Regions from separate parts of the Streptomyces vilmorinianum genome, predicted to be linked through region 2. Evidence: riboswitches for the same ligand, from Rfam matches in the RefSeq annotation. Region 2 holds a riboswitch; the other holds the start of a gene.
The links. A riboswitch is a leader RNA that binds a small molecule or an ion and turns the genes downstream of it on or off. The one in region 2 is predicted to bind S-adenosylmethionine.
Positions count from the first base shown of each region.

Region 1: another riboswitch for S-adenosylmethionine. It lies ahead of thrC (threonine synthase); the one in region 2 lies ahead of FDM97_RS08985 (aminotransferase class V-fold PLP-dependent enzyme).

Region 1 covers NZ_CP040244.1:7,216,969-7,231,065, forward strand. The annotation lists gene FDM97_RS33565 (hypothetical protein) at 1-451, shown strand, start outside; gene FDM97_RS33570 (GNAT family N-acetyltransferase) at 432-995, opposite strand; gene FDM97_RS33575 (hypothetical protein) at 1,063-1,425, opposite strand; gene FDM97_RS33580 (hypothetical protein) at 1,664-2,473, shown strand; gene FDM97_RS33585 (Uma2 family endonuclease) at 2,530-3,207, shown strand; gene FDM97_RS33590 (FG-GAP repeat domain-containing protein) at 3,287-4,009, opposite strand; gene FDM97_RS36095 (hypothetical protein) at 4,349-4,525, shown strand; gene FDM97_RS33595 (deoxyxylulose-5-phosphate synthase) at 4,609-4,947, shown strand; gene FDM97_RS36735 (GNAT family N-acetyltransferase) at 4,967-5,518, opposite strand; gene FDM97_RS36740 (SRPBCC family protein) at 5,515-5,982, opposite strand; gene groL (chaperonin GroEL) at 6,106-7,734, opposite strand; gene FDM97_RS33610 (cold-shock protein) at 8,037-8,240, opposite strand; gene FDM97_RS33615 (MoaD/ThiS family protein) at 8,667-8,945, opposite strand; gene thrC (threonine synthase) at 8,975-10,273, opposite strand; SAM riboswitch class I at 10,291-10,445, opposite strand; gene FDM97_RS33625 (glucosyl-3-phosphoglycerate synthase) at 10,566-11,507, shown strand; gene FDM97_RS36100 (hypothetical protein) at 11,546-11,959, shown strand; gene FDM97_RS33635 (alpha,alpha-trehalose-phosphate synthase (UDP-forming)) at 12,046-13,488, shown strand; gene FDM97_RS33640 (immune inhibitor A domain-containing protein) at 13,743-14,097, shown strand, end outside.
Region 2 covers NZ_CP040244.1:1,916,260-1,930,356, forward strand. The annotation lists gene FDM97_RS08950 (L,D-transpeptidase) at 1-889, shown strand, start outside; gene FDM97_RS08955 (response regulator transcription factor) at 929-1,330, opposite strand; gene ctaE (aa3-type cytochrome oxidase subunit III) at 1,508-2,128, shown strand; gene qcrC (cytochrome bc1 complex diheme cytochrome c subunit) at 2,202-3,011, shown strand; gene qcrA (cytochrome bc1 complex Rieske iron-sulfur subunit) at 3,008-4,060, shown strand; gene qcrB (cytochrome bc1 complex cytochrome b subunit) at 4,057-5,682, shown strand; gene trpD (anthranilate phosphoribosyltransferase) at 5,832-6,896, shown strand; SAM riboswitch class IV at 7,019-7,135, shown strand; gene FDM97_RS08985 (aminotransferase class V-fold PLP-dependent enzyme) at 7,345-8,775, shown strand; gene FDM97_RS08990 (Lrp/AsnC family transcriptional regulator) at 8,846-9,127, opposite strand; gene FDM97_RS08995 (rhomboid family intramembrane serine protease) at 9,124-9,858, opposite strand; gene FDM97_RS09000 (hypothetical protein) at 10,015-10,257, shown strand; gene FDM97_RS09005 (NYN domain-containing protein) at 10,292-11,653, shown strand; gene FDM97_RS09010 (C40 family peptidase) at 11,910-12,938, shown strand; gene FDM97_RS09015 (C40 family peptidase) at 13,124-14,097, shown strand, end outside.

The DNA of each region.
Region 1 (14,097 bases), 5.3 Mb from region 2:
GTCCGGCCAGTACATGTACAACCGTCGCAACCCGGTCGGACGCGCCCTCTTCATCCTCACGCCGTTCGTCGCGATCGGCGTGTTGTACGGGTACTACAGCAGCGTGCACTGGAGCGAGGGCGAATTCCGCGAGGCCGTCCACAAGGGCGTCCAGGACGTGAACAGCAAGCGCCACCGCACCACCCCGGACAGCGACCACGGCCACCTGATCGCGGAGGCGATCCGGGAGAGCGGTACCGGTCCGGGCCACGGTGTCGACGCGCGCCGGGACGAGGACGGCTACAACGTCAGCACCGAGGACACCGAGACCCAGTACTGCGTGCGCATCACCCTGACCCTGGACAAGCAGCCCCCTGTCCTCCTGCCGGGAGCCCCGGACCCGCCGCCCCCCACCCCCGGCAGCCTCGCCTTCTACCGCGCCACCGCGACCGTCACCGACGGCGCCTGCTGATGGCCTGAATCGCGTCCACCGGGACCTCGAAGACGATCGAGAGCCCGTCGCGCTCGTTCCCCTGCTCGCCGACGCGCGTGAAACCGAAGCCCGCGATGGTGGCCAGGGAGGCGGCGTTGTCGGATCTGATGGTGGCCCGCACGGTCCTGACACCGGGTTCGGCAGCGGCCCTGACGAGCAGTTCCCTCAGCATGGCGCGGGCATAGCCCCGGCGGCGGTACCCGGGCACGACGGTGTAGCCGACCTCGACCATGCCCGCCTCGTCCGGCGGCCCATGGAACCCGGCGTCGCCGACGACGACCCCGTCCGGCTCGGACACCGCCGCCCGCACGGTCCAGGGAGCGACGGACGGGTCCTTGGCGAGCTGGTCAGCGCGATACCCGAAGATCGCACGGGCCCGGTCCCCTACGAAGTGTTCGTCGAGGACGACCCCGGCCTCGGCGCTGCCGCCGGCGAGGTCACCGTCGGCGAGCGCCCGCAGCGCCCTTGCGTTGAGCTCGACGAAGCGGACGCGCTTGGTGATGGAGAGAGATTCGCTGTTCATCGCGGCGATGCTCGCCCAGCACCAGAGGACTGTCCACCGCTTTACGGCCTCGGCGGCCGAACGCGGGTCAGCGGTGTGGCCGCAGCCACCGCCGGGCGGCGGTCAGCGTCACCTCGATGTCATCGCTCCAGGAACAGACCTCAAGCCACGACAGGTACCCACCCTGCGTGAACACGAGGATCTCCCCGGGGCACTCCCCGGCTTCGGTGAACAGCTGCGCCTCGGCTGCCACGCCCGTGGTGGTCTCGGTAGGTGCCGCCGGAACGGCGCTCGTGTCGAGGTCGAAGTACGCGGTGCCGCACCCGCATGTGCAGCGACCGTGGACACTGAGGTACGGAATCTGCCGACGCAGCGCAAGGTGAAGCGGATCATCCGTGTTCAGGACGGCCTCAAGCACCTCGGCCACGTCGGGGGGCAGGCTTTCCGTCACGCCGTCACCGTATCCGACCATCCCGAAGCTCAAGCTCCGGGCTTCGAGCCCTGTTCTACGGAAGGGGTACGGGTCTGGGTTCAACCCGCCCGCCCACCCCAAGAGTTGACTCCACGCGACCGACTTGCCACGCAGCGTCATATGCCTCTAGCGTGTCCGGAAAACGAACGACCCCCACCAGGTGCGGGAACACCTGCGGGGGTCTGACCACCGATCGAAGGCTGACGAGGTCCGATCCATGGCTGTCGCCGAGCTTAGTGCTGAGCCCCACCCCCTTGCCAACCCGGGCTACGGCAAACGCTCCACCCCGCACCAACTCCCGCCCTCCCCCACCGACTTCGCACACCTCCGGCCCCGCGAGGCCGCCATCGCCGCGTACGTCGATCGCCTCCCCGACGGCAGCGACATGTCCGTGAAGATGCTGGCCAAGCACCTCCCCTACGGCCAGTGCGCCGTGCGCACCGCCCTCACCCGCATCACCCGGGCCGGACATCTGCGCCGTGGACGCGAGTGCCTCAACGGGCGTTGGATCACCCGAACGTGGTGGTCCCGTACGGCACATGACGACGCCTGGTGGTCCGCCTTCGAGCGCGGAGACGTGCCGAGGCAGCGACCCACCCTCTCCCGCGCGTACGTCCTCCTCGCCGCCCTCGGCCGTACGAACTCCGCGATGTCCCTCTCCCACGCCGAGTGCCAGGCCCTCGCGCCCCTGGTCAACGACTGGTTCGCCCGGGACGCCACCGAGGACGACGTGACGCGTGCCCTCACCACCGGCCTGCCGACCCCCGTCCACCACCCGGCCGCCCTCGCCCGCAGGCGCCTCACCACCAAGCTCCCACCCGAGCCCATCCGTCGCGACCGGCCACGCCTCCGCCTCCTGGAGTGCACCAGGTGCGGCGCCCCCGGCTACGCCGAGGCCCTGCACGAGGGCGAATGCGGCCCCTGCCGGGGCGAACCCCCCACCCCGCGCCCTCGCATCCCCCTCCCCGCCGCCCGCGTCCACGCCCACGCGGCGGCCATCCGTGCCCGAGAAGGGACTCCCACATGACGGTTCAGCTCATCCGCACCGATGGCGGGGCACGATGGAGGGGAGGAGGCGAAGCCATGACCCCCAGCACCGCCAATGACCGCCCGGACATCTCCGTCGAGGACTTCGAGGAACTCGCCGAGCGCGCTCCGGAAGGGGTGGAGCTCGAATTCCTGAACGGCCGGCTCGTCGTCAGACACGGCCCGATCGACGTCGACGACTTCAAGGAACTCGCCCGAGTGGCACCCGAGGGCGTCACCCTCGAACTGATCAACGGAGAACTGAGGGTCAAGCCCGTGCCTGACGGCGATCACGCTGAGATCTACATGTGGCTCATGCGCCAGTGCATGCAGCACCGTCCCGAGCTCGGCCTCTACCCGGAGTGGGGCATGGCCATCAAGACGTACCGCAAAGGCTGCGCGAAGCCGGACGGAACCCTCGCCCCACTCGGGCACTTCGCGGCCAAGCCCGAGTGGGGCGAGCCCGAGGGCGTCCTCATGGTCGTCGAGATCACGTCCCACGACTCCGACACCCACCGCCGCGACCGCATCGAGAAGCGCGACGGATACGCCGCCGCCGAGATCCCCGTCTATCTCCTCGTCGACCGCGAGGCTGGCTCCCTCATCGTCTTCAGCGAGCCCCGGCACGGTGTCTACCAGCACCGCGCCGCGTACCCCTTCGGCGCCACCGCGCCCCTCCCCGGCCCCGTCGACATCACCCTCGACACCGAGAAGCTCAAGGACTACGCCCGCTGACCCGAACGAAAGGGCTTGGCCTCTCTCCGTACCGTACGGAGAGAGGCCAAGCCCCAGATCGACAGCGGAGCCTCCCGGCTCAGTACAGGCCCTTGAAGCCGTTCCAGCCGCCCGTGCCGATCAGCACCCGCGCGCCGTACAGGCCCGTTCCCGTGCCGCTGTACCGCCACAGTTTGCCGGCCGTGTCCCGTGCCACCAGGTCGGCGCGACCGTCACCCGACAGGTCGCCCACACCGACCAGGGAGGAGTACACGCCCCAGCCGCCGCCGACCTTGACCCGCGCCGACACGCCGCCGGTCGCCGTGCCGTAGTAGCGCCACAACACACCCGACGCGTCCACGCCCAGCAGATCACCGCGGCCGTCGCCGTTCAGGTCGCCCGCGCCGACGATCTTCGTGTACAGCTTCCAGTTCGTACCGAACCGGACCCGGGCCTTCACCCGGTGGTCGGCCGTACCGGCGTAGAAGTACATGTCACCGGTCGACGCCTGACGCACGACCAGGTCCACGAACCCGTCGCCATTCACATCGCCCGGCGAGGTCAGCACGTCGTACTGCCCCCAGCCCGCGCCGATCAGCGTGTACGGCGACGACGCCGACACCAGCTTTCCGCACCCCGGGCGGTACGCCCGCAGCTGGTCGCCGACCTTCACCAGCACGTCCGCGCAGCGGTCGCCGTCGACGTCACCGAACGGCACCAGCACCGAGGACGTCGGGAACGCCGCCCCCGTCCCCGCGATCCGCGCCGACACAGCGCCCGCGCCCGTACCCCGGTACATCGACACCAGACCCGCCGTGTCCATCACCAGCAGGTCACCGAAGCCGTCGTCCCCGGCCAGGCCCGCGGTGGTGGAGTAGGCGAGAATCCGTCACCGAGGTGTGCCTGGGTGGAGCGGGGGATCTGGAAGTCGACCGAGGCCTTCTTGTCCCGGTCGTACACCGTCGCGGAGGTTCCGTCCGGGCAGAGCGAGTAGATCCATTGCCGACGACGTCGAAGCTGTAGGACCGGCAGTCAGTCCCGAGGTCGATCGTCTCGATGGTCGCGCCCGTGCGCAGGTCGATCGCGGAGACGGTGTCGTCCGTCGTGGACGCGACCCAGAGCCGGTTGCCCCACAGCGACTCGGAGCACCTGGCCCGCCTCGATGTCCGCGACGACCGAGCGGCCCCATGAGTTCTCGGTGGCGAGGAAGTGCACGTACCGGCCCGAGGCGCTGAAGAAGCGCACGGGCTTGAGCTCGCGGGTGGACTCCAGCGTGACGGTGCGAGTGGTCGCGCCGGGCTCGGCCGAGGTCACCTGCGCCGTGACCACGCAGCCGTAACAGGGCCCGAATCGGTCGGACCAGCCGTCGGTCGTGCCCAGGGTGGTGGGAGACCCGGCCCTGATCCCCCTTACCCTTCCCCCATGGGCTACGCGAAGACCTCCTGCGTCTGCCTGCCGTGCCGGGCCTCGTACAAGCAGCCCTACGGCGACCGGCAGAGCAGCAGCGAGCGACGCTGCCCGCGCTGCGCGCGGACACTGATCCATGTCGGCTCCGCCTTCGCCGCTCCCCGCCGCCGGGACACAGCGGCGTGGCGCACGCTCTCGGTGCTGCTGAACGCGGGTGTGCGGTTCCACAAGAGCTGCTGCGGCGGCCCCGGGTACCGGCCCCGGACGCTCGGCGAGGTCCGTGAGCGGATGACGTACGCCCGAAGGACGGGCGAGCCCTTCGCCCGCGCGCTGGTCCGCCGCGAGCTGCCCTGAACGCCCGGAAGCCCAAGGACTACGGCTGACCCCCGCCTCCCCGCACCCGCCCGTACATCACCATGTCCCGCCGCTCACCGCCCACCTCCTGCCAGGAGCGCAGCAGGCCCTCCCGGGCGAAGCCCGCGCGTTCCGCCGTGCGGGACGAGGCGTCGTTCCAGGGTTCGACGAGCAACTGGAGGCGGGGGACGCCCAGTTCGGTCAGGGCCCAGTCGCTCACCGCCGTCAGTGCCGCGGCCGCCGCGCCCTCGCCGCGGTAGGAGGGGGCGATCCAGTAGCCGAGGGTCGCGCGGCCCTCCGGGAGGTCGCGCAGCCAGAGGCCGATCATGCCGACCGGGTGGGTGTCGCGGCGGCGGACGATGACGAAGGGGTAGCCGGCGCCGGTCTCCGCGCGGCTCCACTGGCGGCGGAGGTAGGCCTCGCCCTCCGTCGGCGAGTAGACCGGCGGGACGGTCGTGATCAGCGGGATGTACGGGTCCGTCGACGCCTCCTCCACCAGCGGGAGGTCGGCGCGCTCCCACGGGCGCAGCTCGAACGCCCCGGCGGCCAGGCGCGGGACGTCCAGGCTCACATCGTCTCCAGGTACGCCGCGAGGCGGTCGTACTCTTCCTTCACGCCCGCCTCCATCCCCGTCGCCAGCGCCTGGTCCCGGATCTCGGAGGACGGCCAGATCGATGTGCTCGTCAGGGCCGTGCCGCGGTCCGGGGTGTCGTCGAAGGTGAGCGTCACGTGGACCGGCGGGCCCGGCATCAGTTCGAAGACCTCCGTGTAGACGAGGCGCTCGTTCGGGACGATCTCCTCGTACGTGCCGGAGAAGACGATCTCCCGGCCGTCCGGCGCCCTCTGGCCCCAGCGCCAGGCGCCCCCGACCCGGAGGTCGATCTCGCAGACCACCGTGGGCAGCGCGGCCACTCCGTACCACTGGCGGACGTGCTCGGGCTTCGTCCACGCCTCCCAGACGCGGGCGGGCGGGGCGTCGAAGGTCCGGGTGATGACCAGCTCGCGGTCGGCCGGTGTCGTCAGCAACGTGATCATGGATCCGCTCCCGTCGTGAGGGATGCCACTCCACCAGCATCACCCCGAACGCCCGAGGGCGGCACCCCCAGCAGGGAGTGCCGCCCTCGGTCGCGTCAGCGAGGAGCTTCCGATCCAGAAGGATCAGAAGTCCATGTCACCGCCCGGCATGCCGCCGCCGGCCGGCGCGGCGGCCTTCTCCGGCTTGTCGGCGATGACGGCCTCGGTGGTCAGGAACAGCGCGGCGATGGAGGCCGCGTTCTGCAGGGCGGAACGCGTCACCTTCGCCGGGTCGATGATGCCCTCGGCGATGAGGTCCACGTACTCGTTGGTCGCGGCGTTGAGGCCGTGGCCGACGGGCAGGTTGCGGACCTTCTCCGCCACGACGCCGCCCTCGAGGCCGGCGTTGACGGCGATCTGCTTCAGCGGGGCCTCGAGCGCCAGCTTGACGATGTTGGCACCGGTGGCCTCGTCGCCCGTCAGGTCCAGCTCGAGCTTCTCGAAGACCGAGGAGGCCTGCAGCAGGGCCACGCCACCACCGGCGACGATGCCCTCCTCGACGGCCGCCTTCGCGTTGCGAACGGCGTCCTCGATGCGGTGCTTGCGCTCCTTGAGCTCGACCTCGGTCGCGGCGCCGGCCTTGATGACCGCAACACCGCCGGCGAGCTTCGCCAGGCGCTCCTGCAGCTTCTCGCGGTCGTAGTCGCTGTCCGAGTTCTCGATCTCGGCGCGGATCTGGTTGACGCGACCGGCAACCTGGTCGCTCTCACCGGCACCGTCGACGATCGTGGTCTCGTCCTTGGTGATGACGACCTTGCGGGCGCGGCCCAGCAGGTCCAGGCCGGCGTTCTCGAGCTTGAGGCCGACCTCCTCGGAGATGACCGTGCCGCCCGTGAGGATGGCGATGTCGTTCAGCATGGCCTTGCGGCGGTCGCCGAAGCCCGGGGCCTTGACGGCGACGGACTTGAAGGTGCCGCGGATCTTGTTGACGACCAGGGTCGACAGGGCCTCGCCCTCGACGTCCTCGGCGATGATCAGCAGCGGCTTGCCCGACTGCATGACCTTCTCCAGGAGCGGGAGCAGGTCCTTCACGGAGGAGATCTTGGAGTTGACGATCAGGATGTACGGGTCATCCAGGGCCGCCTCCATGCGCTCCATGTCGGTCGCGAAGTACGCCGAGATGTAGCCCTTGTCGAAGCGCATACCCTCGGTGAGCTCCAGCTCCAGACCGAAGGTCTGGGACTCCTCGACGGTGATGACGCCTTCCTTGCCGACCTTGTCCATGGCCTCGGCGATGAGCTCGCCGATCTGGGTGTCGGCGGCGGAGATGGAGGCCGTGGAAGCGATCTGCTCCTTGGTCTCGACATCCTTCGCCTGCTCGAGCAGGGCGCCCGAGACGGCCTCGACGGCCTTCTCGATGCCGCGCTTCAGAGCCATCGGGTTGGCGCCGGCGGCCACGTTGCGCAGGCCCTCGCGGACGAGCGCCTGGGCGAGAACGGTCGCGGTGGTCGTACCGTCACCGGCGACGTCGTCCGTCTTCTTGGCGACTTCCTTGACCAGCTCGGCGCCGATCTTCTCGTACGGGTCCTCGAGCTCGATCTCCTTGGCGATGGACACACCATCGTTGGTGATCGTGGGGGCGCCCCACTTCTTCTCGAGGACGACGTTCCGGCCCTTGGGGCCAAGGGTGACCTTGACGGCGTCGGCGAGCTGGTTCATCCCGCGCTCGAGACCGCGCCGTGCCTCCTCGTCGAACGCGATGATCTTGGCCATGTGAAGTGGTCCTCCCGGACATGGGGTGGATAACGCTCCAGGACCGCGCCGACGCCCGCGACGGACGGCCTGCCTGCCCGGCGGTTCCTTGCCCCACCTGGCCAGCGGGCCTCGTCTGCCCGATCCTCGTAAGCACTCTCACCTTCAGAGTGCTAACGCAATGATTAGCACTCGACCCATGCGAGTGCAAGCGACTCTCATGGATCGGGAAGACCGGGCGCGCACGCACGAGGGGTCCGCATCCTGGTCAGGATGCGGACCCCTCGGCGTGAGTGCGTACGTGGTGGCCGATCGCGCCGTGCTCAGACGGCGAGCTTGACCATGTCCGCCTGCGGACCCTTCTGGCCCTGCGAGATCTCGAACTCGACCCGCTGACCCTCTTCAAGGGTGCGGTACCCGTCCATCTGGATCGCGCTGTAGTGGACGAAAACATCCGCACCACCGTCGACCGCGATGAAGCCGTAGCCCTTCTCCGCGTTGAACCACTTGACGGTGCCCTGAGCCATGCCTAACTCCCCTATTACTGGCCCTTGCGCGGGACCGCACTTCGCGGACCCGGGTCAGACCCTGCGCCGGAACGCGTCGACCGCGGCTGAATGTATCTGCCCAACTGCCCTCTGCAACAGGTCAATCGGACGAGAATTCTGGGCGCGGCGTAAAGGAGAATTGCGGAGAATTCACTGAATCCCGGGGCAAGTCGGGCCCGGCAAAGTACGCAGAAGGTGCACAACGCTCGGACACTTTGGCTGCTTCTTGTCGCCTGCGGACGCATTCTCATATGCGCCTGGCATGAGCAGCGGAGGGGAGCTGAGGGGACTTCCCCAACTCTACCCCGCTCAACCATGCAGAATTGCCCCCTCCGCTTCTCGTGCGGAGGGGGCAATTCAGATGACCGCGGGTAACTCGGCGCTCGGCGTTTCACGCCTCGCGGTTCAGCAACCGCCGGCGACCGCGGGGATGATCGAGACGCCCGCACCGTCCGGCGTCGCCGTCTCCAGGCCCTGCTCGAAACGGACGTCGTCGTCGTTCACGTACACGTTCACGAAGCGGCGCAGCTTGCCCTGGTCGTCCAGGACGCGGGCCGCGATGCCCGTGTGGTTCTTCTCCAGGTCGGCGATGACCTCGGCGAGGGTCGCGCCCTCCGCCTTGACCTCGGACTCGCCGCCCGTGTACGTGCGAAGGATGGTGGGGATGCGGACGTTGACGCTCATCGTGGTGCTGCCTTCCGTAACGGGGGTGGTCAGTGGGCGAGGCCGGCGTCGCGGAACGCGTCCAGGCTCGGGCGGATGGTGGCGGTCGCCTGCGAGGTATCGGCCACCGCGTCGAGGGTCTTGAGGCCGTCGCCCGTGTTCAGCACGACCGTGGTGAGGTTCGGGTCGATCAGGCCGGCCTCGACCAGCTTCTTCGTCACACCGACCGTCACACCGCCCGCCGTCTCGGCGAAGATGCCCTCGGTACGGGCCAGGATCTTGATCGCCTCGACGACCTGCTCGTCGTCCACGTCCTCCACCGCGCCGCCCGTCCGGCGCGCGATGTCCAGGACGTACGGGCCGTCGGCCGGGTTGCCGATGGCGAGCGACTTGGCGATGGTGTTCGGCTTCTGGGGCCGTACGACGTCGTGGCCGGCCTTGAAGGCCGCCGACACCGGGGAGCAGCCCTCGGCCTGGGCGCCGAAGATCTTGTACGGCTTGTCCTCGACGAGGCCCAGCTTGATGAGCTCCTGCAGACCCTTGTCGATCTTCGTGAGCTGCGAGCCGGAGGCGATCGGGATGACCAGCTGGTCCGGGATGACCCAGCCGAGCTGCTCGCAGATCTCGTACGCGAGCGTCTTGGAGCCCTCGCCGTAGTACGGGCGCAGGTTGACGTTCACGAAGCCCCAGCCCTCGCCCAGCGGGTCGCCGATGAGCTCGGAGCAGAAGCGGTTGACGTCGTCGTAGTTGCCCTCGATGCCGACGAGCTCGCCGCCGTAGACGGCGGCCATGACGACCTTGCCCTGCTCCAGGTCGTGCGGGATGAACACGCAGGAGCGGAAGCCTGCGCGGGCGGCGGCGGCGCCGACGGCGCCGGCCAGGTTGCCGGTGGAGGAGCAGGACAGGGTGGTGAAGCCGAAGGCGCGGGCGGCCTCGAGGGCCTGGGCGACGACGCGGTCCTTGAAGGAGTGCGTCGGGTTGCCGGAGTCGTCCTTGACGTAGAGCTTGCCCGGCTCGACGCCCAGCTCGCGGGCGAGGTTGTCGGCCTGGACGAGCTTGGTCCAGCCCGGGTTCAGGTTCGGCTTCTCGGCGACGTCGGCGGGGACGGGCAGCAGCGGGGCGTAGCGCCAGATGTTGGCGGGGCCGGCCTCGATCCGCTTGCGCAGCGCCTCGGGGTCACCGAGGGGAAGGTCGTACGCGACTTCGAGCGGACCGAAACAGAGCTCACAGGCGAAAATGGGACCGAGAGCGAAGACTTCACCACATTCCCGGCAGGAAAGTCCGGACGCGGGACCGAGGTCGACCGACGTGGTGGTGGCTTCAGGGGTGGAAACAGTCTGTACAGCCATGGAGGCGAGGCCCTTTCTCCTCATCTTTCCCATGACGAACGTCGCCATGAGACGGATTTGGCACCTTCCCTAGCCGGGAGCCTCGCTGGCGCGCGTTGTGTCGCGGACGAGACCGACTGGAGGGTTGCCGGGGCTTCAACGGGCCGTTTCCCTCTGCCCCTCTGGATGAGCGGTATTCGATTGTGAGACGCGGGCGGCACCCCGACATGCATCGGGCATCCGCGTTGTTCAAGACTGTAACCGAAGGCCCGGACGGTTGAGATGGTCGTCCGAACCGCGAGATGGAGATCACGTGCTGGATGAAGTGGAGCGCTGGCTGGGGCGGCGGTCCTGGTCCGTGGCGGACCGTTCGCTCGACCGGATCCTGGCGGCCAAACACGGCGCCACGGTCAGTGTCGTGCTGCCCGCGCTCAACGAGGAGGCGACGGTCGGCGACATCGTCTCCGTGATCCGCCGCGAGCTGATGTCGGACGCGGTCCCGCTCGTCGACGAGCTGGTGGTGATCGACTCCGGGTCCACCGACCGTACGGCCGAGGTCGCGGCGGCGGCCGGGGCGCGGGTGGTGGCGCGGGACGCGATCCTGCCCCGCATACCGGCCGTCCCGGGCAAGGGCGAGGTGCTGTGGCGGTCACTGATGGTGACCGAGGGTGACATCGTCTGTTTCGTGGACGCGGACCTGCGGGACTTCTCCGCGGACTTCGTCTCCGGGATCGTCGGCCCGCTCCTCACCGACCCGGACGTCGACTTCGTGAAGGCGATGTACGACCGGCCGCTGGGCGACACTCCAGGTCAGGGCGGCCGGGTGACGGAGCTGGTGGCGCGGCCGCTGCTGAATCTGCACTGGCCGCAGCTGGCCGGCTTCGTGCAGCCGCTGGGCGGCGAGTACGCGGCGCGGCGCTCGCTGCTCGAACGGCTGCCCTTCCCCGTCGGTTACGGAGTGGAGCTGGGCCTGCTCGTCGACGCGCTGCACACGGTGGGCCTCGACGCGCTCGGGCAGGTGGACGTGGGCGTCCGCAAGCACCGCCATCAGGACGGGCGGGCGCTCGGCCGGATGGCGGCGGCCATCTACCGGACCGCGCAGCTGCGGCTGTCCCGCGGGCATCTGGTGCGTCCGAAGCTGACGCAGTTCGAGCGGGAGGACGACGGGTTCACCCCGCGGACGTACGACGTGGACACGGAGGAGCGGCCGCCGATGATCGACATCGCGGAGTACGCGCACCGCCGCGTGGCGTAGCGCCGCACGATGATGCTTTTTGCCTAAATTTCCGTTTCATGCGGTTCCACGCTCACCTGGCCACGCTGCCGGCGGCGCTCGTCCTCGCCGCCGGCTCGCTCTCCCTCGCCGCGTCCGCCCCGGCCGCCCATGCGGCCACGATCGCCTACTCGGTCACGATCGAGGACCCGGTCGAGGACCCGGTGCGCGGGGACCCGGTCGAGGACCCGGTGCGCGGGGACCCGGTCGAGGACCCGGTGCGCGGGGACCCGGCGCCCACGCCCACGCCGACCCCGACGGACCCCGCGCCGACGGCCCGCCCGCCACGGTCCGCCCCGCACGGCCCCGGCGGCTCGATGGCCGCGACCGGCGCCCACGGCGAGCGGCTGTGGCTGCTCGGCGGTCTCGCGCTGACCCTGGCGGCGGCGGGCGTCGTGGCGAAGGCCGCGCAGCGCGGCCGGCGCGAACCATGATGTCGCCGGCGTCGCACGGCGGCGACAACCCGCCACGCCTTGTATACGTACGTTTGAGCGTTTCCGGGACGGGCTAGGTTCGCCACATGGCATCTGTGCTCGTGGCTTCCAACCGGGGCCCCCTCTCGTACGCCCTCGCCGCCGACGGCACGCTCAGTGCCCGGCGCGGCGGGGGCGGCCTCGTCTCCGGCCTCTCGTCCGCGCTCGCCGAGCAGCCGGAGGCGCTGTGGGTGTGCGCGGCGCTGTCGGACGGGGACCGGGAGGCGGTGCGCCGGGGAGTCTCCGAGCCGGGCGTCCGGATGCTGGCCGTGGACCCGGCGGTCTACGACGACGCGTACAACGGCATCGCGAACTCGGTGCTGTGGTTCCTCCACCACCACCTGTGGGACGTGCCGCGCGAGCCGGTCTTCGACGCGGAGTTCCGGCGCCTGTGGGACTCGTACCGGGCCTACAACCTCGCCTTCGCCGAGGAGCTGGCGGCCCGGGCGGCCGAGGGCGCGGCGGTCCTGGTGCAGGACTACCACCTGGCGCTGGTGCCGGGTCAGCTGCGCGAGCTGCGCCCGGACCTGCGGATCGCGCACTTCACGCACACGCCGTGGGCGTCGTCGGAGTACATGCGCATGCTTCCGGACGACGTCCGCGAGGAGCTGGTGTGGGGGATGCTCGGCGCGGACGAGCTCGGTTTCCACACCTGGGGATGGGCCTCGTCGTTCATGAGCGGCGCGCGCATCGACAGCGCGAGCGGCACGGCGGACGGGCTCTGGCCGAGCGGCGACCCGTGGCGCGGGGTGGAGCACCGCAGGTGGGGCGGTCCCAAGCGACGTACGCGGGTGCGCGTCCATCCGCTCGGCGTGGACGGCGACGACCTGCGGGCGCTGGCCCACACGCCGGAGGTGGACGACCGGCTTGCGGCGCTGCGGGCCGAGGTCGGCGACCGGAAGACGATCGTGCGGGTGGACCGTACGGAGCTGTCGAAGAACGTGGTGCGGGGACTGCTCGCGTACCGGGAGCTGCTCCGGGAGCGGCCGGAGTGGCGGGGCGAGGTCGTCCACCTGGCCTCGGCGTACCCGTCCCGGCAGGACCTGGCGGTGTACCGCGACTACACGGCGGCGGTGGCGACGCTCGCGGACGACATCGAGGCGGAGTTCGGCACGGCGCAGTGGCGGCCGGTGCTGCTGTCGGTGAGGGACGACTTCACGCGCTCGCTCGCGGCGTACCGGATGGCGGACGTGGCCCTGATCAACCCGATCCGCGACGGCATGAACCTCGTCGCGAAGGAGATCCCGGTGGTGTCGGAGGCGGGGTGTGCGCTGGTCCTCTCGACGGGCGCGGGCGCCTACGCCGAGCTGCGCGAGGACGCCCTGACGGTCAACCCGTACGACGTGTCCGAGACCGCCGAGGCCCTGCACCGGGCCCTGACGATGCCGGCGAGCGAGCGCGCCGAGCGCACGAAGCGCCTCGCGGCCGCGGCGACCGCGCTGCCGCCGCAGCGGTGGTTCCTGGACCAGCTGGCGGCGCTGCGCGACTGACCGCGCGACCGACCTCGGGACTGACCTCGCGACTGACCGCGCGACCGACCTCGGGGCCGGGCCCGCGCCCGCGCCGCGTTGCCTCCCGGTAAAACCCGGCCCGGGGCGGCGAATTTACGCGATCGACCCCTCCTCTCCACGACTCCTTTCGTGTCAGACTCTGCGGCGATCGTTCCCCCAGGCGATCCGTACACGCTCATACGGAACCACGCGTATCGCGCACACCATGCGAACCATGCGAAGGGATCGCGCACGTGAAGAAGATTGTCGTGGGCATGACCCTAGGGTCGGCGCTCACCGCCCTCCTCGCCGCCGGGCTACAGCCCGCCGCCGCGCAGGAGGCCCGGGACACCGCACCGGGGGCCGCCTCCCCCCGGAGCGACAACCGTCCCGGACCGCTCACGAAGCAGCGCACCGAGCTGCGCAAGCAGGCGATCGACAAGATCGCCAAGGGGCAGGCCAAGGCGAACGCCCGTGGCGTCGTCGAGATCGCGCCCGGCAAGTTCGTGGAGACCACGACCGAGACGACCGTCCGCCAGGAGAAGATCTTCACCATCCTCTCCGAGTTCGGCGAGCAGAGCGCCGGACGGTACGGCTCCACCCCCGGCC
Region 2 (14,097 bases):
TCCCGGCACCCGTACGTTCACGTTCGAGACGGCCCCGGCCAAACGGGCCCTGACCGTGAAGTTCGGCCCGGAGGCGGGCAAGTACGGCGTCGGACAGCCCATCACGGCCGACCTCAGCCTCCCCGTCAAGGACCGGGCGGCCAGGGCGGTGGTCGAACGGGCCCTGAAGGTGCGCTCCACGCCGTCGGTGGAGGGCGGCTGGCACTGGGTGGACGACAAGAAACTGCACTTCCGTCCGAAGGAGTACTGGCCCGCCGGGGCGGCGATCACGGTCACGGGCAACCTCGCGGGCGTCAAGGTCGGCGACAAGCTCTACGGCGGCGAGTCGAAGCCGCTGAAGCTGACGATCGGCGACCGGATCGAGGCGATCGCGGACGCGGGCTCGTACTCCATGACCGTGCGGCGCAACGGAAAGGTGATCAAGACCATTCCGGTGACCACCGGGAAACCGGGCTTCTCCACCCGTAACGGGATCAAAGTCATCCTCGGCAAGGAGTACTTCGTCCGGATGCGGGGCACCAGCGTGGGCATCGCGGCGGGCAGCGCGGAATCGTACGACCTGCCCGTCTACTACGCGACCCGCGTCACCTGGAGTGGTGAATACGTCCACGCCGCGCCCTGGTCCGTCGGCTCACAGGGCGTGGCGAACGTCAGTCACGGCTGTGTCGGCATGTCGACAGGGAACGCGGCCTGGTTCTTCGAGACCGTCCGCCCCGGCGACATCGTGAAGACCGTCAACAGCTACGGCGACACAATGGACACGTTCGGCAACGGCTTCGGCGACTGGAACATGCCCTGGGACAAGTGGCGCAAGGGCAGCGCCCTGGTGACCGACACCAAGAGCGCCGCCCACGAGCCGAACCCGAACCGGCTCAGGCCCTCAATTTGAGGGCTCGGTGCACCTCCGGGGCGCTCAGCCAGGCGCTTGTCAGGCGTCCACGGCGAGGCGCTTGCGCAGCAAGGACGCCAGGGACGCCGTGAACTCGACCGGTTCCACCGGAAGGGTGACCGCGGCGTCCGCGCGGCTCCAGGTGGCCAGCCAGGCGTCCTGCGGGCGGCCGATCAGGATCAGTACGGGCGGGCAGCGGAAGACCTCGTCCTTGATCTGGCGGCACACGCCCATCCCGCCCGCCGGCACCGCCTCGCCGTCCAGGACGCACGCGTCGACGCCGCCCTCGTCCAGCCGCTTCAGCAGGGCCGGGAGTGTCGCGCATTCGATGAACTCGACCGGGGGAACGTCGGCCGCTGGCCTGCGCCCCGCAGCCAGCCGCACCTGTTCCCGCGTGTTCGCGTCGTCGCTGTAGACCAGGACCGTGGCGCTCGACTGCATCGTTCCTCCGTGAAGGTCATCAACCGATGCGGCGGATGCTACTCCGTCCCACACCCCGTCAACACCGGTTCGACACCGGCTGGGAGGCCGCATCGATGGGCCGTTCGGCTTGGCCACAGGCCCCTGACACTCCGAACGGCACCCCCCGGAGTGAGGGCGGGATAAGCGACCGACATAATGTCGGTCGTGGCGACAGTAACGACAGTAGAAACCGGGCACGCGCACCCGTCGGTCAATCGACCGAACCTCACCAGCGTCGGAACCATCATCTGGTTGAGTTCCGAGCTGATGTTCTTCGCGGCCCTCTTCGCGATGTACTTCACCCTGCGATCGGTGACGGGTGCCGAATTCTGGGCGGAACAGGCCGAGGCCCTGAACTTCCCGTTCTCGGCCACCAACACCACGATCCTGGTGCTCTCCTCCCTCACCTGCCAGCTCGGCGTCTTCGCCGCGGAGCGGGGCGATGTGAAGAAGCTCCGGACGTGGTTCATCATCACGTTCGTGATGGGTGCGATCTTCATCGGCGGCCAGGTCTTCGAGTACACCGAGCTGGTCAAGCACGAGGGTCTCTCGCTCTCGTCGGACCCGTACGGCTCCGTGTTCTACCTGACCACCGGCTTCCACGGCCTGCACGTGACGGGCGGTCTCATCGCCTTCCTGCTGGTCCTGGGCCGGACGTACGCCGCCAAGAGGTTCACTCACGAGCAGGCAACCGCCGCCATCGTCGTGTCCTACTACTGGCACTTCGTCGATGTCGTCTGGATCGGCCTCTTCGCCACGATCTACATGATCAAGTAATCGGGGCGCCCGCTCGGCGAACCGAGACATCCAGCAAGCATCGACGCAGAAGATCCTGACACCGGGGTAATCCGTGAAAAAGCTCTCCGTACGACGACGCCATCCGCTGGCGGCGGTCGTCGTCCTCCTTCTCGCGCTGGCGGCCACTGGGGGGCTGTACGCCGCGTTCGCACCCGCGGGCACGGCGAAGGCCGAAGAATCCGCCCAGTCCCTCGCCATCGAGGAGGGCCAGAAGCTCTACGCCGTCGGCTGCGCCAGCTGCCACGGAACCGGCGGTCAGGGCACCTCTGACGGCCCGTCCCTCGTGGGCGTCGGTTCGGCGGCCGTGGACTTCCAGGTCGGCACCGGCCGTATGCCGGCCCAGCAGCCGGGCGCCCAGGTGCCGAAGAAGAAGGTCATCTACTCGCAGGCTCAGATCGACCAGCTTGCGGCGTACGTCGCCTCCCTCGGTGCCGGTCCGATCACGCCGAAGGAGGGCCAGTACAGCCCCGACGGCGCCAACATCGGCCGCGGTGGCGAACTGTTCCGCAACAACTGCGCCCAGTGCCACAACTTCACCGGTGAGGGCGGCGCGCTGACGCACGGCAAGTACGCCCCGAACCTCGAAGGCGTGAGCCCCAAGCACCTGTACGAGGCCATGCTGACCGGCCCGCAGAACATGCCCTCCTTCCCGGACACGACGATGCCCGAGAAGGAGAAGAAGGACATCATCGCGTACGTCCAGGCCGTCAACAGCGACAAGGCCGACAACCCCGGCGGGTTCAAGCTCGGTGGCCTCGGCCCGGTCAGCGAGGGTCTGTTCGCATGGGTCTTCGGCCTGGGTGCGCTGATCGCAGTTGCCGTCTGGGTCGCGGCCCACACCGCTAAGGCCAAGAAGTCATGAGTAGCCAAGAGATTCCAGAAGAGAACCTGCCCGTAGAGCAGGCCACCGCGCACGGCGCGGTGAAGGTCGCCGAAGACCCGTTCGCCGACCCGGGCCTTCCGCCCCACAAGCCGCGTATCCAGGACATCGACGAGCGGGCCGCCAGGCGGTCCGAGCGTGCGGTCGCCTTCATGTTCACGCTGTCGATGCTGGCCACCGTCGGCTTCATCGCCTCGTACGTGATCTTCCCCGTGGACAAGATCGTGTACATCTGGCCGTTCGGCCGGGTGAGCGCGCTCAACTTCTCGCTGGGTCTGACCCTCGGTGCCGCGCTCTTCTTCATCGGCGCGGGTGCGGTCCACTGGGCCCGCACCCTGATGTCCGATGTCGAGATCGCCGACGAGCGTCACCCGATCGAGGCCTCCCCGGAGACCAAGGCGAAGGTCATGTCGGACTTCGCGGCCGGTGCCGCCGAGTCGGGCTTCGGCCGCCGCAAGCTGATCCGCAACACGATGTTCGGCGCGCTGTCGCTCGTACCGCTCTCCGGTCTCGTGCTGCTTCGTGACATGGGCCCGCTGCCCGAGAAGAAGCTCCGCTCCACCATGTGGGCCGAGGGCAAGCAGCTCATCAACATGAACACGCACGAGCCGCTGCGTCCCGAGGACGTCGCCGTCGGTTCGCTGACGTTCGCGATGCCCGAGGGCCTCTCGGAGCACGACCACGACTTCCAGGTCCAGATCGCCAAGGCCGCCCTGATGATCGTCCGTATCCAGCCGGACGACATCAAGGACAAGCGCGAGCTCGAGTGGTCGCACGAGGGCATCGTCGCCTTCTCGAAGATCTGCACCCACGTGGGCTGCCCGATCTCCCTGTACGAGCAGCAGACGCACCACGTGCTCTGCCCGTGCCACCAGTCCACCTTCGACCTCTCCGACGGCGCCCGCGTCATCTTCGGCCCGGCCGGTCACGCCCTCCCGCAGCTGCGGATCGGCGTGAACGACAAGGGCTTCCTCGAGGCGCTCGGCGACTTCGACGAGCCCGTCGGCCCTGCCTTCTGGGAGCGCGGATGAGCACTGTGACCGATACGAAGAAGAAGGCACCCGCCGGCGAGCGGGTGGCCGACTGGGCCGACGGCCGCCTGGGGATCTACTCCCTGGCCAAGGCCAACATGCGCAAGATCTTCCCGGACCACTGGTCCTTCATGCTGGGTGAGGTCGCGCTCTACAGCTTCATCGTCATCATCCTCACGGGTGTGTACCTGACGCTGTTCTTCCACCCGTCGATGAACGAGGTGGAGTACCACGGCAGCTACGTCCCGCTCCAGGGACAGCTGATGTCCGAGGCGTTCAACTCGACCATGCGCATCTCCTTCGATGTGCGCGGTGGTCTGCTCATCCGGCAGATCCACCACTGGGGCGCGCTGATCTTCCTCGCGGCGATGTTCGTGCACATGATGCGCGTGTTCTTCACGGGCGCGTTCCGCAAGCCGCGTGAGATCAACTGGCTGTTCGGCTTCCTGCTGTTCTTCCTGGGCATGTTCACCGGCTTCACCGGTTACTCGCTCCCGGACGACCTGCTCTCCGGCACCGGTGTCCGCTTCATGCAGGGCGCGATCCTGTCCGTGCCGATCGTCGGCACGTACCTGTCGATGTTCCTGTTCGGCGGCGAGTTCCCCGGCGGCGACTTCGTGGCCCGGTTCTACTCGGCCCACGTCCTGCTGCTGCCCGGCATCATGCTCGGCCTGGTGGTCGCCCACCTGATCCTGGTCTTCTACCACAAGCACACGCACTACGAAGGGCCGGGCCGCACCAACAAGAACGTCGTCGGCATGCCGCTGCTGCCGGTCTACATGGCCAAGGCCGGAGGCTTCTTCTTCCTGGTCTTCGGTGTCATCGCGGTCATCTCGGCGGTCGCCTCGATCAACCCGATCTGGGCGCTCGGCCCGTACCGTCCGGACCAGGTGTCCACCGGCGCGCAGCCCGACTGGTACATGGGCTTCTCCGAAGGCCTGATCCGTGTCATGCCCGGCTGGGAGATCAACCTCTGGGGCCACACGCTGGTCCTCGGCGTCTTCATCCCGCTGATGATCTTCCCGCTGGTCCTGGTCGCGATCGCGGTCTACCCGTTCATCGAGTCCTGGATCACCGGGGACAAGCGCGAGCACCACATCGCGCAGCGTCCGCGCAACGCCCCGACCCGGACGGCGTTCGGCGTCGCCTGGATCACGGCGTACATGGTGTTGCTGATCGGTGGTGGAAACGACCTCTGGGCCACCCACTTCCAGCTGTCGATCAACTCGATCACCTGGTTCGTCCGGATCTTCTTCTTCGTCGGACCGGTCATCGCGTTCATCGCCACCAAGCGGATCTGCCTCGGCCTCCAGCGCCGCGACAAGGACAAGGTGCTGCACGGCCGCGAGTCCGGCATCATCAAGCGCCTGCCGCACGGTGAGTTCGTCGAGGTCCACCAGCCGCTCAGCCAGGGCGAGCTCTACCGCCTCACGGCCCACGAGCAGCACGAGCCGGCCGAGCTCGGTCCGCTGGTCGACGAGAACGGCGTCGAGCGGAAGATCGGCCGCATGGAGAAGCTGCGGGTCAAGCTCAGCAAGGGCTACTACGGCGAGGAGAACCAGATCGCCAAGCCCACCGCCGAGGAGTACAAGGAGATCACGAGCGGCCACGGCCACCACTGATCACCTTCCCCCCAGGGCTTCGCCCCGGGGGGACCCCTAGAAGGTCGCCACAGCGGGAGCCCCGTCCATTCGATGGACGGGGCTCTTTGCCGTGCCCCCGGGTCGATAGGGTGGAGGCAACCTGATACGCGACCGAACCAGGAGCTGCCATGAGCGCTGTGACCCCCGCTGGAGGACCTACCACGGCGGGCCGCTCCTGGCCCACCGTCCTGGAAGGACTGCTGACCGGCCGCGACCAGAGCGCCGAGGACACCGCCTGGGCGATGGACCGGATCCTGCGCGGCGAGGCCACCGACGCCCAGATCGCCGGCTTCGCGGTCGCGCTGCGCGCCAAGGGCGAGACGGTCGAGGAGATCACGGGGCTCGTCCGCACGATGTACGAGCACGCCAACCTGATCGAGGTCCCCGGCCCGTCCGTGGACATCGTCGGCACCGGCGGCGACGGCGCCAAGACCGTCAACATCTCCACCATGTCCGCGATCGTGGTCGCCGGCACCGGTGCCAAGGTCGTCAAGCACGGCAACCGGGCCGCCTCCAGTGCCAGCGGCGCCTCCGACGTCCTGGAGAAGCTCGGCGTCAATCTGGAGCTGACCCCGCGGCGGGTCGCCGAGGTCGCCGAGGAGGCCGGGATCACCTTCTGCTTCGCGGTGAAGTTCCACCCGGCGCTGCGCCATGTGGCCGCCGCCCGCAAGGAGCTCGGCATCCGGACCACCTTCAACTTCCTCGGTCCGCTCACCAACCCGGCCAAGGTCAAGGCCCAGGCGACCGGCGTCGCCGACGCCCGGATGGCTCCCATCATGGCCGGGGTGCTCGCCGAGCGCGGCTCCTCCGCGCTCGTCTTCCGCGGCGACGACGGCCTGGACGAGCTGACGACCACGGCCACCTCGCGCGTGTGGGTGGTACGGGACGGGGCGGTGCGCGAGGAGGCCTTCGACCCGCGGGACGTCGGCATCGACCTCGTACCGGTGGAGGCCCTGCGCGGTGCCGACGCCTCGTACAACGCCGATGTGGCCCGCCGGCTGCTCGCGGGCGAGACGGGTCCGGTACGGGACGCGGTGCTGCTCAACTCGGCGGCGGCGCTGGCCGCCCTTGAGCCGACCGGGGGCACCCTGGTGGAGCAGCTGCGCGAGGGGATCGCGAAGGCGGCGGAGTCGATCGACTCGGGCGCGGCACGCCAGGCCCTGGAGCGCTGGATCGCCGCCAGCAACGCGTAGCGCGCCTCCGGCGCGTGAGGAACGCGTGGAGAAGGGGTTCGGCCGCCGCCGGGCCCCTTTTCGCGTCCCGGATCCCGGACACGGGTTGCGCCGTCGCGATCACCTGTCATAGCGTCTGGGCAGGTCATGAGTGACAGCTGTGAAGCCCCGGCTAGCTGTCCGGCAACCCTCCGTCCGTGGCGGGGTGCCCCGGGTGAAGACCAGGCCGTGGACAGCAAGGTCCCCGGCAAGCGCGGACCCCTTGTTGCCCCTGGGGTCCTTGGTCCTCAAGGGAGCAGTCTCGTGAGCAAGCGAATGCGATAGGGCTGAGAAGCCCCTTCTCCGACACACCCTCCGCGCGACCACCACGGTCGTGTGTCGAGGCAACACCCGTACGCGGCACCCCACTTCGCGCTGCCCTGCGGGTCCGTCACCGCCCTTTCGCCTTGTCCTGCCGGGAGATACCGCCATGTCCGCGTACCCGAACACCGCCACCGCCACCGTCACCGTCACCGCCGTCGCCACCGCCACCGCGACCGACTGCGCCGCCGAGTCCGGCGACCCCTGCTGCGCCGCCCCGCTCCCGGTCCTCGGCCGGGATGTCACCGTCCCGCTCGTGACCGGCGGCGAGGTCACCTACGCCGCGCTCGACTACGCCGCCAGCGCGCCGGCCCTGCAGCGCGTCTGGGACGACGTCGCCGCCTACGCCCCGTACTACGGCAGCGTCCACCGCGGCGCCGGGTACCTCTCCCAGCTCTCCACCGACCTCTTCGAGAACAGCCGCGTCACCGTCGCCGAGTTCCTCGACTGCCGCCCCGGCGACCAGGTCGTCTTCACCCGCTCCACCACCGACTCGCTCAACCTGCTCTCCCGGATCATTCCGGCCGGTTGCGAGGTCTTCGTCTTCGAGACCGAGCACCACGCCTCGCTGCTGCCCTGGAAGGACGCCCGCGTCACCTACCTCAACGCGCCGCGCACCCCCGCCCAGGCCGTCGAGACCCTGGAGCGCGCGCTCGCCGACCGCGACCCCTACGGCCCCGCCCTCGTCTGCGTGACCGGCGCGTCCAACGTCACCGGTGAGCTGTGGCCGGTGAAGGAGCTCGCCGCCGCCGCGCACGCCCACGGCGCCCGTATCGTGCTCGACGCCGCCCAGCTCGCGCCCCACCACCCCGTCTCCGTACGGGAGTTGGACGTGGACTGGGTCGCCTTCTCCGGGCACAAGCTGTACGCCCCGTTCGGCTCGGGCGTCCTCGCGGGCCGCGCCGACTGGCTGCAGGCCGCCGAGCCGTACCTCGCGGGCGGCGGCGCCTCCCGTACGGTCGCCCGCCGGGCCGACGGCGGTGTGGACGTCGAGTGGCACACCACCGCCGCCCGCCACGAGGCCGGTTCGCCGAACGTCATCGGCGTCTACTCCATCGCCTCCGCCTGCAAGGCGCTCACCGAGGCCGGATTCGAGGGCCTCGTCGCCCGCGAGCAGCACCTGATCGCCACGGTCCGCGAGGGCCTCGCCGAGGTGCCCGAGGTCAGGATCCTCTCGCTCTTCGGCGACGAGTCCCCGCGCGTCGGCGTCCTCTCGTTCGTCGTGGAGGGCTGGAACAGCTCCCACTTCGCCGCCGCGCTCTCCGCCGAGTACGGCATCGGGGTGCGCGACGGCCTCTTCTGCGCCCACCCGCTGGTCCGCACGCTGCTCGGCAGCGACCCGCAGGTGGTGGGCGAGTGCGGCGCTCCGGAGGCCGCGCCGGGGGAGAAGTCGCTCAACGCCATCCGCGTGAGCTTCGGCGCCGGTACGCCGGACGAGCACGTGGAGCGTTTCGTACGGGCCGTGAAGGAGCTCGTCCGGGACGGCGCGCGCTGGAACTACCGCACCGAGGACGGCCGCTGCGTCCCGGACCGCGGCTGAGCACCCACTCGTACGGGTGAAGGGGGCTCCCGACCGGGAGCCCCCTTCCCGCGCGTTCCCGCGAGCAGTCCTACGACTCCAGGCCGATCGCGAAGGCCGCTTCCAGGTCGTGCTGGGAGTACGTACGGAACGCGACGTGCGTGTCCGTCGCCTCGACGCCGGGGATCTTGCTGATCCGGCCGGGGATCACGTCCGCCAGATCGTCGTGCCGGGGCACCCGGACCATGGCGATCAGGTCGTACGTGCCGGTCACCGAGAAGACCTCGCTGACGCTGTCGAGCGCGGCGATCGACTCCGCGATCTCCGGGATGCGGTCCACACTGGTCTTGATGAGCACGATCGCGGTGATCACGGCTGGCTTTCTCCCTCGGTCGCCGCGGCTTGGGCCTTCACTGTAGCCCCACGTCTGTACCTACCCCAGGCGTAGAGGAAGCCGACGGCGAAGCCCACCACATGCGCCAGATACGCGACCCCCGGCCCCGGCCCGGCCGAGCGCGCCGCGAGCCACTGCAGCACGAACCAGAAGACCAGCACGATCCAGGCGGGGAAGCGCAGCGGCAGGAAGAAGAGGAACGGGAACAGGCTGGTCACCCGGGACCGGGGGAAGAGGAAGAGGAACGCGCCGAGGACCCCCGAGATCGCCCCCGACGCCCCCACCAGCGTCTGCTCGCTGCTCGCGTGGGCCGCCGCGTAGCCGAGCAGCGCCAGGTAGCCGCAGCCGAGGTAGAAGAGGGCGAACTCGACGGCCCCCATCCGCTCCTCGGCCATCGCCCCGAAGACGTAGAGGAACAGCATGTTCCCTAGCAGATGCAGCCAGCTGCCGTGGACGAACAGGGCGGTCAGCGGGGTGAGCAGGGCACGCGGCTCGCTGCTCATCAGCTCGGCGGGCACGACTCCCCAGCGCTGGAAGTACGCGCTCTGCGCCGCGAGGACCGCGTCGGCCGTCCCCTGGACCGGGACGAGACCGGACACCGGGCTGATCAGGAACGTGAAGCAGCAGACGCCGATCAGGCCGTACGTCACCGTCGGCCCGTTCCGGGCGCCGCGCCAGGCGCCGTGGGCAGCTTCCCGCCAGTCGATCATGGACAGATCATGGCGTAACGGGGCCGAACTGGACAGAGTGCCTCGCCGCGACATGGGGTACCCGCGAGGCCGTAGGGTGACGGGCAGTACCTCCGCAGTTCGACGGCGCACCGCGGCACCCGCACCCGCTTCACGCACATGAAAGAGGACGGCACGATGACGACGGTTCCCCTGCCGACCGCCGAGACCCGCTGGCGCTGCACGCTCTGCGGCAATCTGACCCGGTTCGATGTGACCCGCTCCTCCAAGGTCGTCGAGTACGTCCATCTGGACCTCGCGGGAGAGCCGAAGGTCGAGGAGCGTCAGGTGGTCAGTGAGACCATCGAGTCGGTCCGCTGCCGTTGGTGCAACGCGGTGGACCAGATCGAGCTCGTGGACAGGCCGGGCGCCGAATCCTGACGGATCGGCGCGAATGACAGTGGGGTGACGGATCGTGGAGCAGCCCGCGCACGGTGAGCCGGCCGGCGCGGCAGGTGACGCTGCCGAGGCGCTCGACCGCCCGTTGCCGGAAGGCGTACGGCGCAAGGTCGTCGCGCTGGTCTCGGACGCCTTCGGCGGGCTGACCGTCGCGGAGCTTCCGGCACCCCTGCGGCAGTACGCACGGTTCACCGCGAGCCGGCGGGCCAAGTTCGCGGGCAACGCCATGGCCGCCGCCCTGGAGAGCGATCCGCTGTTCCGGCAGCGGATCGGCGAGCGGTTCAAGGAGGCCCAGCCCGAGCTGGCCGGGACCGTCGAGTCCGGCGCCCCGCCCGCCGCCGCCGACCCCGTCGACGTCGCCGCGGCCGCCTATGTGCTGCGTCCGCCCGGCTGGATCAAGCTGGTCGCGGCCGCGGGCGAGGAGGCCCAGCGGGTGGACGCCGAGCGGGCCGACGAGGCCGGCCGGCGTGAGCTGGAGCGGCTGCGCGAGGAGGTCGCCACCGCCAAGGAGCGCGGCCGCGCGGAGAGCGAGCAGCTGCGCACCGATCTGGAGGCGGCCCGCAAGGAAGCCGAATCGCTTCACCGCAAGCTGCGCAGCGCCCAGAGCGATGTGAAGCGCGGCGAGGCGGCCCTGCGCCGCGCCCAGGCCGAGATCGACACGGTCAGGGCGGAGACGGCCGCGCAGATCTCCGCCGCCGACGCCGAGACCCGACGCCTCAAGGCCCGGCTCGGCGAGGTCGAGGCCGCGCTCGAGGCCAGCCGCCGGGCCGCCCGTGAGGGTCGCTCGGTGGAGGACATGCGGCTGCGGCTGCTGCTCGACACGGTGCTCGACGCCGCGCAGGGGCTGCGCCGCGAGCTGGCCCTGCCGCCCGTCTCCGTCCACCCGGCCGACACCGTCGACGCGGTGGAGCCGGGCCGGATGTCGCCGAAGGACATCGCGGCCCGCGCGCTCTCCGAGACCGACCCGGCGCTCCTGGACCAGCTCCTCGCGCTCCCGCAGGCGCATCTGGTCGTGGACGGCTACAACGTCACCAAGACCGGCTACCCGACCATGCCGCTGGAGAAGCAGCGGCTGCGGCTGCTCGGCGGGCTCTCCGCGCTCGCGGCCCGCTCGGGCGCCGAGGTCACGTGTGTCTTCGACGGGGCGGAGCTGGCGGCCCCGGTGCTCCTCGCGCCCCCGCGCGGGGTGCGGGTGCTGTTCTCCAAGCCGGGCGTCACCGCCGACGAGTTGATCCGTCAGCTGGTGCGCGCCGAGCCCCCGGGGCGTCCGGTCGTGGTGGTCTCCACCGACCGCGAGGTCGCCGACGGCGTGGCCAAGGCCGGTGCGCGGCCGGTCGCGTCCGCCTTGTTGCTGAAGCGGCTTTCGCGCGCCTCGTGACGTCTCGTAACTCCTGGGGTTAATGCCCGAATTCTGGAGGGCGCAGGGTCAAGTGGCCATTACTACCCGTGTGGTGTGCGGAAATAATGTGGCCCGTGGGCGAGATTTTGCCCATGAGGATTTGAACTGATCACAAGATGGTCACTAGGGTCGGGCCTCGAACCTTCGCGCGGTTGATCACTCATCCGGAGTGGCAGCGGAGGAACCGCCTGCCGCAGCCTGGTTGGGCGGCTCGAGGAAGAAGGAGCTCGCCTTCGTGGCGTCCCACCGTCGTCCCAAGCAGCCGAGCCGCGCCCGCGTGACCGTGCTCACCGCGACCGCCGCCGCCGCGGTCGCCCTCACCGCCCAGAGCGGTGCCCAGGCCGCCCCGAAGCCGAAGATCGACGACGTGAAGTCGAAGGTCGACAAGCTGCACCACGAGGCCGAGGAGGCCACGGAGCAGTACAACCTGGCCGAGGAGCGCCGCGGCAAGCTGCAGAAGGAGATCGGCGCCCTTCAGGACAAGGTGGCCCGCGGCCAGGAGGAGCTCAACACCCTCCGGAACAACATCGGTTCGGTCGCCAGCGCGCAGTACCGCTCCGGTGGCATCGACCCGGCCATCCAGCTCTTCCTCTCCTCCGACCCGGACACCTACCTCGACAAGGCGTCCGCGATCGACCAGCTCGGCGCCAAGCAGGCCGACGTGCTCCAGTCGATCCAGGCCAAGCAGCGCACTCTCGCCCAGCAGCGCGCCGAGGCGACGACGAAGCTCGCCGACCTCGAGGACGTCCGCAAGACGCTCGGCGAGAAGAAGAAGGCCTTCCAGGGCAAGCTCGCCGAGGCCCAGAAGCTGCTCAACACCCTCACCGCCGCCGAGCGCGCGCGGATCCAGGAGGAGGAGCAGCGCGCCAGCCGCGCCGCGGGTGAGCGCGTCGACCTCGGCAACGAGGTCCCGGCCTCGCAGCGTGGCGCCGCCGCGCTCAACGCCGCCGCCACCCAGCTCGGCAAGCCGTACGTCTCCGGCGCCGAGGGCCCCAACTCGTACGACTGCTCCGGTCTGACGCAGTGGGCCTACCGCCAGGCCGGCGTCTCCATCAGCCGCACCACGTACACCCAGCAGAACGACGGCGTGAAGATCGGCCGCAGCCAGCTCAAGCCGGGCGACCTGGTCTTCTTCAACAGCCTTTCGCACGTGGGTCTGTACGCGGGCAACAACACGATCCTGCACGCCCCCAAGCCCGGCGCCGTGGTCCGCTACGAGTCGATGAGCTACATGGGCACCTTCCAGTTCGGCGTGCGCATCTGACGCTTCCGGCCTGACGCCCAATCGGGTGGTTTGTCGCATCCTTCGCTGACGTGACGCCCCGCTGGTGACCTGTGGTCTCCGGCGGGGCGTCACTTTGTGTGCCCGCGGCCTTCGTTGGACGCGGAGTGATCACCGGCTACTGTCTGCCGCGCCAGTCTGGGTAACAGCCGAACGGAGCGCGATACGTGGCGTCCCACCGACGACCCGCGAGGGTCACCGTCCTGACCGCCGCCGCGGCAACTGCCGCCACGGCCTTCGGCGCCGTCCCGGCGAGTGCCGACCCGAGCGGCACCCCGGAGGCGACGCGCGCCACCGTCGACCGGCTCTTCGAGGAGGCCGAACAGGCCACCGAGGGCTACAACAAGGCCGACGAGAAGGCGGACACGCTGCGCAGGACCGTCTCCCAGGCGCAGGGCAGCGTGGCGCGCGGCCAGGAGCGCATCAACCGCATGCGGGGCGCGCTCGGTTCGGTCGCCGGAGCCCAGTACCGCTCCGGAGGCATCGACCCCGCCCTCGCGCTGCTGCTCTCCGCCGACCCCGACTCGTACCTCGACCGGGCCTCCGTGCTCGACCGGGTCGCCGCCCGGCAGGGGGTGGCGCTGAGCCGACTCCAGCGCGAGCAGCAGCGGCTGAACCAGGAGCGGACCGAGGCCGGACGGCTCCTCGCCGAGCTGGAGCGCAGCCGGACCCAGGTCGCCCTGCACAAGCGCACGGTCGAGCGGAAGCTCGCCGAGGCCCGGCGGCTGCTGGCGTCCCTGACCGAGGAGGAGCGCGCCGACTTCGACCGGGCCTCGCGGTCGGGCCGGGCCGCACTCGACGAGGAGCCGCCGCCGCTCGCCGACCTCGGCCCGGTCTCCTCGCGGGCCGCCGCCGCGGTGATCGCGGCCCGCAGCGCCATCGGCCGGCCGTATGTGTGGGGCGCGACCGGCCCGTCCGCCTTCGACTGTTCGGGCCTGATGGTCTGGTCGTACCGGCAGGCCGGGATCAGCCTGCCGCGGACCTCGCAGGCCCAGCGGAGCGCGGGACGGCACGTGCCGCTCTCGCAGGCGCAGCCCGGTGACCTGGTGACGTACCGCAGCGACGCCAGCCACGTCGGGATCTACGCGGGCAACGGACAGGTGATCCACGCCCCCTATCCCGGGGCGCGGGTGCGCTACGA